DNA from 3 places in the Nitratireductor thuwali genome. Region 3 is predicted to be linked to each of the others. Evidence: riboswitches for the same ligand, from Rfam matches in the RefSeq annotation. Region 3 holds a riboswitch; each other region holds the start of a gene.
The links. A riboswitch is a leader RNA that binds a small molecule or an ion and turns the genes downstream of it on or off. The one in region 3 is predicted to bind cobalamin.
Positions count from the first base shown of each region.

Region 1: another riboswitch for cobalamin. It lies ahead of NTH_RS03260 (TonB-dependent receptor plug domain-containing protein); the one in region 3 lies ahead of NTH_RS07190 ((2Fe-2S) ferredoxin domain-containing protein).
Region 2: another riboswitch for cobalamin. It lies ahead of NTH_RS21090 (CbtB domain-containing protein); the one in region 3 lies ahead of NTH_RS07190 ((2Fe-2S) ferredoxin domain-containing protein).

Region 1 is NZ_CP030941.1:682,875-688,138, forward strand. Features, by position in the region: gene NTH_RS03250 (ABC transporter permease) at 1-111, opposite strand, end outside; gene NTH_RS03255 (ABC transporter substrate-binding protein) at 193-1,842, opposite strand; cobalamin riboswitch at 2,151-2,356, shown strand; gene NTH_RS03260 (TonB-dependent receptor plug domain-containing protein) at 2,477-4,384, shown strand; gene NTH_RS03265 (ABC transporter substrate-binding protein) at 4,381-5,264, shown strand, end outside.
Region 2 is NZ_CP030942.1:106,453-111,716, reverse strand. Features, by position in the region: gene cobW (cobalamin biosynthesis protein CobW) at 1-906, opposite strand, end outside; gene NTH_RS21095 (DUF1636 family protein) at 903-1,361, opposite strand; cobalamin riboswitch at 1,401-1,606, opposite strand; cobalamin riboswitch at 1,668-1,865, shown strand; gene NTH_RS21090 (CbtB domain-containing protein) at 1,900-2,082, shown strand; gene NTH_RS21085 (CbtA family protein) at 2,098-2,844, shown strand; gene cobU (bifunctional adenosylcobinamide kinase/adenosylcobinamide-phosphate guanylyltransferase) at 2,837-3,376, shown strand; gene cobO (cob(I)yrinic acid a,c-diamide adenosyltransferase) at 3,378-3,992, shown strand; gene cbiB (adenosylcobinamide-phosphate synthase CbiB) at 4,102-5,061, opposite strand; gene cobD (threonine-phosphate decarboxylase CobD) at 5,060-5,264, shown strand, end outside.
Region 3 is NZ_CP030941.1:1,509,310-1,514,573, reverse strand. Features, by position in the region: gene aztD (zinc metallochaperone AztD) at 188-1,966, shown strand; cobalamin riboswitch at 2,042-2,255, shown strand; gene NTH_RS07190 ((2Fe-2S) ferredoxin domain-containing protein) at 2,356-3,180, shown strand; gene NTH_RS07185 (ABC transporter substrate-binding protein) at 3,193-4,692, shown strand; gene NTH_RS07180 (ABC transporter permease) at 4,701-5,264, shown strand, end outside.

The sequences.
Region 1 (5,264 bases), 830 kb from region 3:
CGCCAGCTTCTTCAGATTCGGCTCCAGATTGACCAGAAAAAACACCACCAGCGACAGACACAGCATCGTCAGCGCCATGACACCAAGGCGGCGAAGAATGAAGCTCAGCACTGTTTCCCCTCACCCCGTTCGGAGTTGTTGTTTATTATTGATCGTTGCGGGAGGGGCCGTCGCCGGCCCCTCCCTTGCGTCCTACTCGTCGAGCCACACGTCGTGCAGGTCGATCTCGAAGGTCTGATGCATGCCGTGGTTCTTCACCGCCGGCACCGAGTGGTTGTAGAGCTTGCGCCAGTAGGGCTGGATGATGATGCCGGCATCCTGGATGTGCTGCTGGATGTCCTTCATCACCGTGCGGCGCTCGTCCGCGTCCGGCATGGTCAGCGCCTTTTCGATCAGCGCATCGAGTTCGGCGTTGGAATAGGCGGTCTCGTTCCAGGCCTCGCCCGTGCGGTACGCCAGGGCGACCACCTGGATGCCGAGCGGACGCATGTTCCAATTTGTCATGGACCATGGATATTTCGTCCAGTCGTTCCAGAAGGTAGAGCCCGGCAGCACCTCGCGCTTCACCTTGAACCCTGCCTCGCGGATCTGCGCGGCAATGGCATCGCCCGTATTCTTGTGCCAGTCCTCGTCGACCGTGATGAGCACGTGCTCATGATCCATCTGGCCGGCCTCTTCCATCAGCGCCTTGGCCCGATCGACATCACGCGTGAAGGGCGCGAGTTCGGCATATTCGGGGTGGATGGGGCAGACATGATGGTTCTCCGCCGCCTCGCCGGCATTGTCGTAGCCGAGGGCAAGAACGGTGGCGGGGTCGACGGCAAGCTGCAGCGCCTTGCGCACGCGCTGGTCTTCATACGGCGGATTGCCGACATTGGTGCGGGCGACGATGGTCGCCGCCGTCACCACTTCCGATCTCTCCAGTCCCAGCCCGTCAAGGATGTCGATATAGTCGGCGCTGGTCTCGTAGTTCGTATGCACCTCGCCGGATTCGAAGGCCGAGACCATGGTCGAAGGATCGGTGCCGTAGTCGATGAACTCGATACCGTCGAGATAAGGTTCGCCGCCCCACCACTGGCCGTTCTCGCGCCGCTTGAGCACGACCCGGTTGCCCACCTCGTAGGAAACCAGCTCGAACGGGCCGGTCCCGATTGGGTTGGCGACGAAATCGCGCCCCGTCTCGTCGAAACTCGGGTGAACGATCAGGGCCGGGTAGTCGACGAAGCCGGCGATGATGGAGATATCTGGCTCCGGCAGCACCAGCTTGACCGTGTGGTCGTCCACCTTCTGGATGGCGCCCTCGCGCGCCTTCTTCGTTTCCGGATCGATGACGCTGGCCATGCGTGCGGCCATCGAGTTGCCCTCGACGGACTGGTCGCACCAGCGGTTGAGGTTGTAGATCACGTCGTCGGCGGTGAAGGCGTCGCCATTGTTCCAAGTGACCCCCTGGCGCACGTTCAAAACATACTCGGTGGCGTCCTCATTGACTTCCCAGCCTTCCAAAAGCCGGCCTTCGAAGGTGAAGTCGCGCGTATACTTGACCAGGGGCTCCAGCGTCTGGCGCATCGCATTGGCGATTTCCGACCAGTCTGCGGTCATCGGATCCTTGTTTTCCTTGATCCACATGGCGACCTTGAGCACGCCGCCCCGCTTCGGCTCCTGTGCCACCGCCCGCGTCGGCGCCGCCATGCCCAGCATGGCGTAGGCGCCCGCCGTCGTCGCGCCGAAAGCGCTCGCCAGCGCCAGGAACTCGCGACGGTCCAATGCTCCGGATTTGGCCTCCTCGGCCAGCGCGGCAATGCGTGCCGGCACGCTTCCACTGTTGCTCTTGAAGAATCTCATCGACCCACTCCCATTTCCTGCCTGTTTCGCATGCCCGTGTGACATCTGCCTGCCGGGTTAGCATTCCGCATCGAAACGCCGATGTCAAAGAAGCTTGCCCCACTGGATATGCTGGATTGACGGCTCCAGTCTGCGGTCAGATTGCTGCATTGGATGCGGTATTGAAGGCGGAGAATGCGACAAGTTTGACGCAAAAGCGATAGCCGAAGGAGAATCTGCGATATTTTGGGCAGACCCGGTCGAAGCGCCGGTGCGAAAGGCGTATGCCAGCCGTCGCTTCGATTGACGCTGTTGGCGCGCCTTGCTAATCGTCTCGCTCTGCCTGAGGTGCCCCGTCAGCCATCTGCCGGGGTAAAAGGGAATACGGGCGACGCATCACGCGTCGGGGCCGTAGCTGCTCCCGCAACTGTAAGCGCCGAGGCTTTCCTCACATGCCACTGGGCAGTTCTGCCTGGGAAGGCGGGGAAGCCGAAGACGCGCGAGCCAGGAAACCTGCCTCGGGCCGTCACCTGCCGGATGCGGGAAGCTTCCGGGGCTGTGGTTTTCGCAGTGGTGGCGTTTCGTCATCGCTGGTGGAGACCGGGCGGGCGCCCGTTCCTTCCAGTACCTCTTGAGCCGTTGCGGAGGAACGCCCATGGCCGCAAATCAGATCAAAGCCGCACTTGCCACTGCCGCGTCGGTGCTCGCACTGGCACTCGCCGTCTCCACGCCGACCATCGCCCAGGACCTTGACCTGGGGGAGATCGTCGTCACTCCGAACAGGATGGCCACCGAACTGTCCAAAACGGGCTCCACGGTGACCCGAATGGAGATCGAAGAGCAATCGCAACCGCTGGTGGTCGACTATCTCGCCCAGGTGCCGGGCATTACCCTCAGTTCCGCGGGCGGTCCGGGCGCCGAAGGCAGCTTGTCGCTCCGGGGCGCGCCGCGACGTTATGTGAAGACGCTCTACAACGGCATCGACATCTCCGATCCAACCAGCACCCAGGTGCAGACGTCCTATCAGTACCTCCTGTCCGGCGGCATCGACTCGATTGAGGTTCTCAAGGGTTCCCAAAGCACCCTTTACGGCTCCGACGCCATCGCTGGCGTCATCAGCCTTTCGACGCTCGGCGATATCGAACCCGGCATCTCCCATCTCGTCTCCGGCGAAGGTGGGTCGCGCGGAACCGCGCGCGGCTCCTACGGCCTGCGCGCGGCAAAAGGCAACGGCCGCCTCACCTTCAATCTCCTTGGCTTTCATACCGACGGCATCTCGGCCGCAGCCGCGGGCTCCGAACGCGATTCCTACGATAACATCAGCGCCGATATCGGCGGCGAGTACAGGTTCAGCGAGAATTTCGCCGTGTTCGCCTCGGGCCTCTATATAGACGCCGAAGCCGAGTTCGACGACGCCTTCGCGGACCCGCCGCAGGACGATCCGTTCCACACCAACATCAACCGCAACCGCCAGATCGCCGGCCGCATGGGCTTTGACCTCGACCTGATGGACGGCCGACTGAAGAACACCTTTGCCATGCAGGGTTTCTCGCTCGACCGCAGCCTCCACAGCGATTCCACGTTTGGTCCCTACAACGCGGATTACGAGGGCAAGCGCCTCAAGGCGGAGTATCAGGGATCGTTCGAGGCAACCGAATGGCTGACCTTGCAATACGGGGCGGACCACGAGCGCCAGAGCGCCAGCTTCACCGACGACGCCGGCTCTCTGCCTATCGACGATTCGGTCGATATGACCGGCGTATGGACGCAAGGCATTCTCGACCCGATCGAGAACCTTACCCTCAGCCTCGGCTTGCGCCACGACGAACACAGCAGTTTCGGCGGCGAGACGACTTACCGCGTGGCGGGCGCCTATCTTTTCGCCGACACGGGCACCAGGCTGCACGCCTCCGCGGGCACCGGTTTTCGGGCGCCAAGCCTCTATGAGCTCTTCGCTCCCCCGCTTTACGTAGGCGGTGCTCCCGTCGGCAATCCGGACCTGAAGCCGGAAACCAGCACCAGCTTCGATATTGGCGTTGAACAGCGTCTCCTCGACGAGCGGCTTGTCGCCGACCTGACCTACTTCCAGATCGAGATCGACAATTTGATCGATTGCGTCGAGACAGCGCCTTTTGAGTGCCGGTATGCTCAGGTACCCGGCACCACACAGATGCGCGGCGTGGAGGCGTCCTTCGCCTATGCGGCCACCCCCTGGCTCGATCTCGGCGCGAGCTATACCTACACCCAGTCCGAAGCACCCGACGGCAGCCGCAGTGCCCGCGTGCCGCGCCACACGGTTGCGCTGACGGCGGATTATCGTCCCGCCGAAAAGTGGACGATTTCCGCTTCCGGCCTCGCTGCGCTCGATACAGTGGATACGGGAAACTACGAGCTCGACGACTATTTCTTGCTCAATGCCAAACTCGCCTACAAGCCGACCGAGAATACCGAACTTTATCTTCGTGGCGAAAACCTGCTCGACCAGGATTACCAGACGGCGCGCGGCTACGGCACACCCGGCATCTCCGTCTTCGCCGGCTTCAAAGCTAAATTCGGGCCATGACTGACCGAGGCCGGAAGCGCGTTCTGGCCTTGTCCGGCCTGGGCCTCATCGCCGGCGCCCTCTTCTTCACGCCGGCGCTTTCGCGAGCGGAAGACGCACCACCCGCCCGCGTCATGTCGCTGAATGTGTGCACAGATCAGCTCGCAATGATGCTGGCCGCGCCCGGCCAACTGGTTTCGGTCTCCTTCCTCGCCCGCGAGCCCAGCCTGTCGCCGCTGCATGCCGCGGCGCAACGATTTCCCGTCAACCGCGGACGGGCCGAAGAAGTGTTCCTGGCACGGCCGGACCTCATCGTCACCGGGACCTACTCTCTGCACAACACGACCGAGCTTCTGAAGAAACTCGGTTTTCGCGTCGAGGAATTCTCCTTCGCCCAGACCCTCGACACGATCCCCGGCGAAATCCGCCGCATGGGCGCGCTTCTGGGACAGCGGGACGAGGCGAAGGAAGTCGCCGCCCGGTTCGAGGCGGAGCTCGCCGACATTCGTTCGAGGCAATGCGCGGCAAAGCCCTCCGCCCTCGCCTATGACCAGAACGGCGTCGCCCTGGGCGCCGGCACTCTGGCCGATTCGGTCGTCGCAGCCGCCGGCTTCCGCAATCTTGCGGCGGAAAAGGGCGTCACCGGCATGGCCCCCTTCCCGATCGAGGAGATCGTGGCCGATCCTCCCGACATCATCATCACCTCCGCAGGCGGGGACGACGCTCCGTCGCTGGGCGAGCGCGTCCCCCGCCATCCGGCATTGCAAAGCCTCCCCGGAACGCGCATTGGCGCTTTCGTGCCGCAAGGCGCCTGGTCCTGCGGCAGCCTGGCCACGCTCGACGCGGTGAAAGCCCTTTTCGCATTGCGCCGGGAGATCGCGCCGTGCAGCGAAACGGAGAG
Region 2 (5,264 bases), on a different replicon from region 3:
CTGCACGAGCAGCCGCATCGGCTTGTCCGTCACATGGGCGAAACCCTTGAGACGAAGCACCTCGCCGGTGTCGACGGCGGCGGTCACGCGGCGTTCCAGATCCTCGGGATGTGGCACCGCCGGCAGGTTGACGATGAAGGTGTCGAAATCGTCGTGCTCATGGTCATCCGCGCCGTCATGATGCGTTCTGCGGTTTTCTATATCGTCCTCGACCGCCAGGCCGAGGCCCAGAAGCAGCGCCGGATCGACCTTGCCATGGGCGCTCGGCACGATCTTCACGCTGCGCGCCAGATGCGCCTCGATGCGGCCCCTTGCGCGCTCATTGCCGGCCGCGTCGAGAAGATCGCTCTTCGACAGGATGATGAGGTCGGCGCAGGCGACCTGATCGTCGAACACCTCTTCGATGGGGTCGTCATGGTCGAGCGAATCGTCCGCCGCGCGTTGCGCGTCCAGCGCGTCGAGATCGGCGGCGACACGGCCTTCGGCCAGTGCCGGGCCATCGACCACGGCGATCACACCGTCCACCGTGACGCGGTTCCTGATGGCCGGCCACTGGAAGGCCTGCACCAGCGGCTTGGGCAGCGCCAGACCGGAGGTCTCGATCAGGATGTGGTCCACCTTCGGCTCGCGGGAGAGGATCTGTTCGAGCGCCGGCACGAAATCGTCGGCCACGGTGCAGCAGATGCAGCCATTGGCCAGTTCCAGCACGTTTTCCTCCGGGCAGTTCTCGATGCCGCAGCTCTTCAGGATCTCGCCGTCGATGCCGGCATCGCCGAACTCGTTGACGATGATCGCCAGCCGTTTGCCGCCAGCCCGCTCCAGGACGTTGCGGATGAGTGTGGTCTTGCCGGCGCCTAAAAAGCCGGTGACGACGGTGCAGGGGACGCGATCGGCGGACGCGGTCATGGCAGGTCCTTCAGGTTGTCGAAATTGGGGACGCGGGCGATGAGACCCCGCTTCAGGCTTTCGGGGCGGGCACGGAACGGCATGAAGCCGTCCGCCGACCGGGCGAAAAGCTCGGCGCCGGCGATGAGATCGGCACCGCTGTCGGTGGTGAGCTCGCCGAAGACATAGCTCCAGGCGCCGGGTTTGAGGATGGCGGCGCTGAGGCCACGCTTGCAGTTGCCCAGGCAGGCAACATGCCTGACGCTGACTTGGCTGTTCTCGCCCGCGCGCCTTGTATCGGCCGCCAGCAGCGAACCCGGGCGCGGGGAGACATCGGTCTCACCGGGATGCCGGCAGGAACTGCAGACGATGACGGTGACGCCATGCCGCGGCCCGGAATCGCCGGCGGTTTCATCGCAGTCCGCAGAGGGACGGTCGGTCAGGGGTTCGCGCGCAACGGCGCCGTCGATCGTCAAAACACATTCTCCTTGCCCGGGTCACCCGCCAGGCGGTCAGGATTTCTCGTTTCGACGGCAGGTTTCCTGGCTCGCGGATCGATGCTTTTGCCTGCCTTCCCAAAGCTTCAAGCCTCAGTGGCGTGTCGGCGAAAACTTTCCGCTTACAGTTGCGGGGACAGCTACGGCATTGGACGGAAGTCCGCACCGTATTCCCTCTTAGCTTCCTTCGTTGCGGAAGGAAGACCGTCAGCGATGCATTTAGAGCCGGCTCGTCCTTCCTGTCAATGCGCTCAACAAACCGTTTGCGGCGGGCCACATTTTCGTTATGGTCGGCGCGTCGCCGGTCCTCGAAAGGGACCAAAAGGGAATGCGGTGCGGCGCGAAAGCGCCAATGCCGCGGCTGCCCCCGCAACTGTAGGCGGAGAGTTCGCGTCCATCTGCCACTGAGGCTTGAAGCTTTGGGAAGGCGGGCAAGAACATCGACCCGCGAGCCAGGAAACCTGCCGGCGACCGAAAATTGACACCAATACCCTCGGGTGGAGGGGAGAGGACGGATATGGCGACACATGCTTCGACCACGCACGACGTGGCTTCTTCCGCACAATCTCGCAATTTGCAGCTCGCCCTGGCGGGGCTGCTCGGCATCTTCATCATCGGCTTCGTGGGCTTTTCACAGCTCCAAGCCATGCACAATGCCGGGCACGATTACCGCCACTCCATGGCGTTTCCCTGCCACTGACGAGAGGGTGAGATCATGAGTATTTTTCGCAACGTGGTGTTCGCCGCCGCGCTCGCCGGGCTGTGCGCCGGCATTGTCATGACGGTCCTGCAGACGGCTTTCACGGTTCCGCTGATCCTGCAGGCGGAGACGTTCGAGGCAGCGGGGTCCGGGCACAGCCACGAGGCGCATGGTGAAGCGGCCGGCGGCGCGGAGGATGCTGCCGCGGCACATTCCCACGACGAAGACGCCTGGGCGCCGGCCGACGGGTTCGAGCGGGCGGCCTATACGGCGCTGGCCAACATCGTCACCGGCATCGGTTTCGCGCTGCTGTTGCTGGTGGCGTCGGAATTCGCCGGCGGGCTCGCCAACTGGCGGCAGGGCCTGTTCTGGGGTCTTGCCGGCTTTGCCGCCTTCACGCTGGCGCCGGGGCTGGGCCTGCCGCCCGAACTGCCGGCCATGCCCGCGGCCGATCTGTTGTCCCGGCAGGTCTGGTGGATCGCCACGGTGGCCCTCACCGCCGCCGGCCTTGCGCTGATCGCGTTCCGCGCTTCGCCGCTCATGGCGCTGATCGGCGTGGCGCTGATCGTGGCGCCGCATGTCGTCGGCGCGCCCCAACCGGTAAGTCACGAGACGCCTGTGCCGGCCGACCTGCATCACCGCTTCGTGGTGGCCGTCACCCTTACGAACCTCGTGTTCTGGCTGGTTCTGGGAACCATGGCCGGGCTGGTGCGGACGCGTTTTGCCGCGCGGCTGGGCGCGCCGCGCGCAGGTCTTGCCTGATTCCGGGCTTGGTTCGGGGACCGGTCGCGGTCCGCTCAGCTTCGTGCTGGGCGGCGCCCGGTCCGGCAAGAGCGCGCATGCCGAAAGGCTGATCGAGGCGCATCCGGCGCCATGGTGCTACATCGCCACGGCGCGGGCGTTCGACGATGAAATGCGCGTGCGCATCGCCGAGCACCGCGCCCGCCGCGGTGGGCGCTGGCATACGCTGGATGCGCCCATAGCGCTCGCCGAGACGCTCGACAGCGTGCCGGACGGACAGCCTGTGCTGATCGATTGCCTGACCCTGTGGCTCACCAATGTGATGCTGGGCGAGCACGATGTGGAGGCGGCAAGCCGCCGGCTGTTGCGGGCGCTGACCGCGCCGCGCGGGCCATGGGTGGTGGTCTCCAACGAGGTCGGGCTGGGCATCGTGCCCGAGAACGCGCTGGCCCGCCGCTTCCGCGATGCGGCCGGCCGTTTAAACCAGCAGGTTGCGGCGGCCGCCGACGAGGTGACGCTGATGGTCGCCGGGCTGCCGATGAAGGTGAAATGACATGCGTGAAATCGATGAGAAGGAGGCCGAGCGCCACAAGGCCAAGATGGCCAAGCGAAAGGCCGTGCAGGATGCCGAGGTGGGCGGGAAGACCGTCGAGAAAGGTCTGCTGATCGTCAACACCGGCCCCGGCAAGGGCAAGACGACCGCCGCCTTCGGGCTGGCGCTGCGCATGCTGGGCCATGGCAAGCGGGTGGGCGTCGTGCAGTTCATCAAGGGCGCCTGGCACAGCGGCGAGAAGGATGCTTTCGCCGCATTCGGCGACCGCGTCTCATGGCACACGATGGGCGAGGGCTTCACCTGGGAGACCCAGGATCTGCAGCGCGACATCGCCGCCGCCGAACGCGCGTGGGAAAAGGCCGAGGTGCTGATGGCCGACCCCTCGATCAGCCTCGTGGTGCTCGACGAACTGAACATCGCCCTGCGCTACGACTATCTCGATCTGGAGAAGGTCGTCTCGTCGCTTCAGGCACGCAGGCCGGACCTTCACGTGGTCGTCACCGGCCGCAACGCCAAGCCGGCCCTGGTCGAGGCGGCTGACCTGGTGACGGAAATGGGGCAGGAAAAGCATCACTTTTCCGCCGGCGTGAAAGCGCAGCAGGGCATCGAGTTCTAAGGGGCGTTGCGGTGACGACGACCTTCATCCCTAGAGCCCGAAGGCTGCCTATCCGGAACCCGCGGCGTTGGAATCAGAGCTTCGAAAAAGGGAGGTGATGACGGGCGCATCAAACAAGCAGCGCTGCCGTTGCCGCCGCCAGCACGACCAGCAGGAGGTCCGCCGTCCAGTAAAGCCTGAGCGCGCGTCTGATGTCGGAGGCGTTTGCGTCGCGGCGGCCGCCTTCGCCCATAAGCGCGTCGTCGATCAGGATGCCGCCGTAGCGGCGTGGACCGGCAAGCGCCAGGCCGAGCGCTCCGGCCATCGCCGCTTCCGGCCAGCCGGCATTGGGCGAGCGGTGGCGGCTGGCGTCGCGCCAAACAGCGCGCCAGGCGGCGGAAGGGGAGGCGCCGGGCACGAAGAAGGCCGCGACGGTGAAGAGCAGGGCCGTCAGGCGCGAGGCCGGCAGGTTGACGAGATCGTCGAAGCGCGCGGCCGCCCAGCCGAAATCGGCATGGCGCGGCGTGCGGTGGCCGATCATGCTGTCGGCGGTGTTGACGGCCTTGTAGACCGTGCCGCCGGGCAGGCCGCCGACCGCCAGCCAGAACACCGGCGCCACCACACCGTCAGAGGCGTTTTCCGCCAGGCTCTCGATGGCCGCGCGGGCGATGCCGGCCTCGTCGAGGCTCTGCGGGTCGCGCCCGACGATCTGCGAGACCGCCTTTCGTCCGGCCTCAACGCCATCATTCTCCAGGGCGGCGGCGACGGCGGCCACATGGCTGCCGAGGCTACGCTGCGCGATCAGCGTGCTGCCGGCCAGCGCGGCGGCGAGCAGGCCGGCCCAGCCGTCGAGGAAACCTTGCAGGACGAACGCCGCGCCGCCGGCAACGGCCAGGGTGATGCCGAGGCCGGCGATGCCCATCAACCTGCGGCGCGCCGGCGCGTCCTCCTCACGGTTCAGCCATTCATCGAGCGCGGCGATCAGGCGTCCAATCCAGGTGACGGGATGGCCGATCAGCCGGTAAAGCCGTTCGGGATAGCCGATAGTCAGTTCGACGAGCAGGGCGAGGAAAGCGATGAGGGCGGACATGAAGCTTCATCTGCGTGAGGCGGGGCAGGCGGTGACCGATCACGGCGGCAGTCTGGCGCGTGCGGCGGCGCTGTTTCCGCATGCGCCGACGCCGTGGCTCGATCTGTCCACCGGCATCAACCCGCACTCCTATCCGCTTTTCGACCTGCCCGCCACTGCCTATCGGCGTCTGCCGGAGGAAGCGCGTGCGCAGGAATTAGCGG
Region 3 (5,264 bases):
GGAGCACGACGGGTTAAGCCGTCACGGTATAACATTTATCATTGACGAATGTAATAACGTAACGTAATCCGTCGTCAAGAGCGGAGGCTGAGGCAGCCGGCTGCGCGGGCGGGGTGCCGGACGGCCGAAGCTGAACGATCCAACCTTCTCAACGCGAAAACCGTAATAACATCAAGGAGAAGCCTTCATGAAACCAGTGTGGATGCCGGCTGCTGCCGCTGCGTTGGCCTTGGCATTATCGGCGAACGCCTCTGCAGAGGAAATGACCGCCTGGCGCCTGTTCATCGCCGATCAGGAGTCCGCCAGGGTGATTGTCCTGGATGCAATCGCTGGTGAACCCGTCGAGACATTCGAGGTCGAGAGTCCGGCGGCGCTGTATCGCAGCGAGAGCGGTCGCGTCGTATTCGCCCGCCAGGGAGAGGCCGGCCTGGTCACGGCCATTTCCAGCGGCATATCGTTCGACGACCACGGCGATCACGGCGACATCGATGTCGAGGCCCCGAAGTTGACGGGCACCGAGATCGCCGGCGACAAGCCGTCCCATTTCGTCGAGCATGACGGGGTGTTCGCCGCCTTCTTCGACGGCGAAGGCGTCGCGCGGATCGTCTCCGAGAAGGCGGTTCTGGAAGGAGGCTCCCAGTTCAGGGAGGTGAAGACCGATGTTCCGCATCACGGCGTCGCAGTCGCCTATGGCTCCCATGTGCTGCTGTCGGAACCGAACCGGGAAAACCCGGACGAACTTCCGGTCGGCATCCGGGTGGTCGATGAAGCCGGCGCGCAGGTGGGAGACGTCCATGCCTGCCCCGACCTCCATGGAGAGGCCTCTTCCGGCGACATCCTGGCTTTCGCCTGCGCAACGGGGCTGCTCGTAGTCACGCACGAAGGGGGGATGCCGCAGATCCGTCATCTGCCCTATGCCGACAGTCTGCCGGACGGCAAATCCACCACGCTCGCCGGCGGCAGAGGCCTGCAATATTTCCTCGGCAATTACGGCGCCGACGAGGTGGTGCTGATCGATCCCATGGAAAGCGATGCCTTTCGGCTGATCGAGCTGCCGACGCGCCGCGTGCATTTTGCGGTGGATCCGATCCGGGCAAGGTTCGCCTATGTCTTCACCGAGGACGGACAGCTTCACCAGGTCGACGTGATCAAGGGCGGGATTGCCAATTCGCTCGGGCTCACCGGTCCCTACTCGATGGACGGGCACTGGAGCGATCCGCGGCCGCGCATTGCAGTCGCCGGCGACAATATCTATGTCACCGACCCGCTGAACGGCGTTGTGCATTCCGTGGCGGCCGCCTCCTTCCAGAAGGCCGGTGAGATCGCGGTTGAGGGCAAGCCTTACAATATCGTCGCAGTCGGCGGCTCGGGCGAGGCGCACGAAGGCGAGGAAGCCCATGATGACCATGATCATGCTCACGATCACGATGCCGACCAGATCTACAAGGGCTATTTCGAGGATGACCAGATCAGGGAACGTGCCCTGTCAGACTGGGAAGGCGACTGGCAGTCGGTCTACCCCTACCTGCAGGACGGGACGCTCGACCCGGTCATGGAGCATAAGGCGCAAACGGGCGATAAGACCGCGGCGGAATATGAGGCCTATTACGAGGTCGGCTACAAAACCGACGTCGAGCGTATCGTGATCGATGGCGATACCGTCACGTTCTTCAACAACGGGCAGCCGCTCAGAGCCCGCTATGCGAGCGACGGCTATGAGATCCTGACCTACAAGAAGGGCAATCGCGGCGTGCGCTTCATCTTCGAAAAGACCGAGGGCGACGAGGCCGCGCCCCAGTACATCCAGTTCAGCGACCACAAGATCGCGCCGGCGGACGCCGACCACTATCACCTCTACTGGGGCGACGATCGCGCCGCTTTGCTGGAGGAAGTGACGAACTGGCCGACCTACTATCCTTCCTCCCTGAGCGCGGAGGACATCGTTGACGAGATGATGGCGCACTGACCGCGGGCGGCCGCTCGCGTCGCCGGCGCGGTGGAAATGTCGCCGAAGAGGATTGACAGGGAAGCCGCGGTTGGGGACGTTCGGGTTGGTTAAGGTTCTTCGGGCCGGATTCGTCCGGTCAGGAGCTAAGAGGGAATCCGGTGCCCCGATCCAGGGAAATCCGGAGCTGACCCGCAACTGTGAGCGGCGAGCCGCTTTGCCCTAGACGTCACTGGCCTTTTGGCCGGGAAGACAGGCAAGGCAGCGACGACCCGCAAGCCAGGAGACCTGCCTGACCGCATAGTGTTCCATGGCCGGGGACTGCCATGGGAGCGCGCGTTGTCGCAGACGCCTCGTGTCTGCACGGCCACGTTTCCCGATCCCCGTTCACGTCAGGTCGGGGATTTTTCATGCAAGAACCCTCTTCGCGCCACTCGGAAGCGCCGGCCAAGCCGGCCGGCAAGGCGGTGGTGCTGCTCACCAAGTCTGCCTTCGCAGCCGCGCCGCACGCGGAGATGAGGCGGCTGGCCGCCATTGCCTCCATGTTGCCGGGCGTTGCCGAGGCGGTCTCCTGCTATTGCGAACAGGGGCAGCCTTCTCTGCGCGATGCGCTGTTGTCACTGCGCGACAGCGGCCATGGCACGATCGTGATCGTGCCACTGATGCTGCCGATGGAGCCGAGCTTCCGCAACTGGATGACGCGCTCCCTGAAGCGGTGGCAGAGGGAGTTTCCGGGCGGCTGGCCGCCGATCCACATATCCCGCGATATCGCGCAAAGCCTTCACTTCGAGCCGCTCCTGGCCGCTCTGGTGGGTGGTGCGTCGGCGGAGATGCCGATCCCGCCGGCGGATCGGGAGGCGACGGAAGGCTCGCTGGTCCCTTCGCAGAAGCGCCGTGTGCTGGTTTGCGAGGGCGGCGCCTGCAATGCGGCCGGCGCGGACGTGATCTGGGGCCACCTACGCAACCGCCAGCAGGAGCGCAAACTCCGCATCACCGGCGATGGCACCATGACCGCAAAGTCGACTTGCCTCGGCCCCTGCAGTCTGGCGCCGGTGCTGCAGGTGTTTCCCGAAGGCACCTATTATGGCGGCGTCAGCGAGGCCGTCATCGACCGCATCGTCGAGCAGCATCTGCTCGGCGGAAAGGTCGTTTCCGATTTCGCCTACGCGCCCACGGGCCGCAAACAGCGGCTGCGTTCTGCGCCACCCCCGTCACTTGAACAATCCGAAACCTAGGAAGATGCTTCCATGCGATATTTCTCACGCCTTGTCCTTGCGGCTGCGACCATATCGGCAACCGCCATTTCTGCCATGCCCGCGCCGGTTCTGGCGCAGGAGGCGCTGAAGATCGGCGCCACCTTCCTGCTCGGCAGCGAGGACCCGACCGCCGGTTCGGCCGGCTGGGCGCTGGTCAGCCACGGGGTCGGCGAAAAGCTGTTCATGGTCGATAAGGACGGCAAGCTGGTGCCGGAGCTGGCCGCCACTGCGGAACGCACCGGCGATCTCGAATGGATAATCACGCTGCAGCCTGACCGCCGCTTCTCGGACGGCACGCCGGTGACGGCCGCCGCCTTCGCCGCCGGCTTCGCCAACACCTTCGCAAAGAGCAAGACGGCGGCTGCGACCGGCGGCAAGCTCAGCTTCGAGTCGACCGGCGAACTCACTCTGAAAGTGACTACGGAAAAGCCGGTGCCGCTCATCCAGGCGCTGTTCGCCGAATGGCCGCTGGTCGCCTATACGCTGAACGATGCTGGCGATGCCGTCTATACCGGCCCCTACGCAATCGCGGAGTTGCGGCCGGATTCGCATCTCGACCTGGTGCCCAACCAACATTTCGAAGGCGCCGGCGAGCGCTCGCCGATCACGCTGCGCAAGTTCGGCGACGCGCAGACCATGGCGCTCGCCTTCGAGACGGGCGAGCTTGACCTCGCCTTCGGCCTGCCGTCGGAGGTGCTGTCGCGGCTGAAAGCCAATCCCGGCCTGACGGTCAAGAGCTTCCCGGTCGGCTACCAGTATTTCGGCTTCCTCAACACCGAGCGACCGGCGCTCTCAGACCCGCTCGTCAGGCAGGCGGTCGATCTCGCCATCGATCGCGCGCAGCTCGTGGCCGCGATCAATGGCGGCCAGCCTGCGACCGGGGCCTTCGCACCCTACTTCGCGTTTGCGCCGCGAGAGCCGCGCTCGACCGATCTGGACAAGGCCTCGGCCCTGCTCGATGAAGCAGGCTGGACCGTGGGCGCCGACGGCATCCGCGTCAAGGACGGCGAGCGGCTTCATCTGCAAGTCTTCGCCTATCCGCAGCGGCCGGATCTTGTCACCATGCTGCCGGTGGTGAAAGCAGCACTGGCCAAGGTCGGCATCGAGATTGGCACGCAGGTGGTGGAGAATCTCAACGAGGTCGCCGCTTCCGGCGAGTTCGACATCTTCCTATGGGCGCAGCACACCGCGCCCAGCGGTGACCCGGCCTTCTTCCTCAATTCGATGCTGAGGAGCGATGGGCCGCTCAACCACGCCCGCTATGACAGTGAGGAATTCGACGCCATCATCGCCCGCTTCTCGTCCTCGGGCGAGGCGAAGCGGCGCGCCGAGATCGCGCTCGACGCGCAGCAGAAGCTGTTTGAAGATGTGCCGGTCACCTTTCTGGTCTCGCCCTCCTGGCATGTAGGCGTGTCGGAGCGGCTGGCGGACTATGAGCCGTGGGGTTCGGACTATCATGTTATCCGGCCCGACATGGGCGAGACGCGGTAACGGGCTTCTTGAGCGCCATCATCATCCGGATCGGCTTGCGTTCGGCCGCCAGCCTGCTGGCGGTCTCGGCGCTGGCTTTTCTGGTCGTCGCCTTCATGCCGTCCGACCCGGTCATGATCGCGATCCAGGCCTGGAACCTGCCGGTCGACGGAGCCACCGTGAACGCGTTGCGCGTGGAATGGGGCCTCGATCGGCCGTTGCCGGTCCGTTACGCGATATGGCTGTCGGATTTCGTCACTGGCGACTGGGGGCGCTCGTTCCGCACCGGCAGTCCGGTGCTGGAGGAGTTTCTCGCGCGGCTGCCGCTGTCGCTCGGCATCGGGTTGGGCGGCCTGATATTGGCCGCCCTTGCGGCCGTGCCGCTTGGCTTTGCGGCAGCAATCAGACCAGATGGGCTGGCCGACCGGCTTAGCCGGCTGCTCGCCGTGACCGTGCAGGCGGTGCCGGCATTCTGGATCGGCCTTGTGCTGATCTGGGTTCTCGGCGTCAAATTGCGCCTGATCAGCCCGTTCTCCGGGGGGCCGGACGTGTTGATCCTTACCGCCTCGCTGGTAGCGCTGCATTCCACCGGC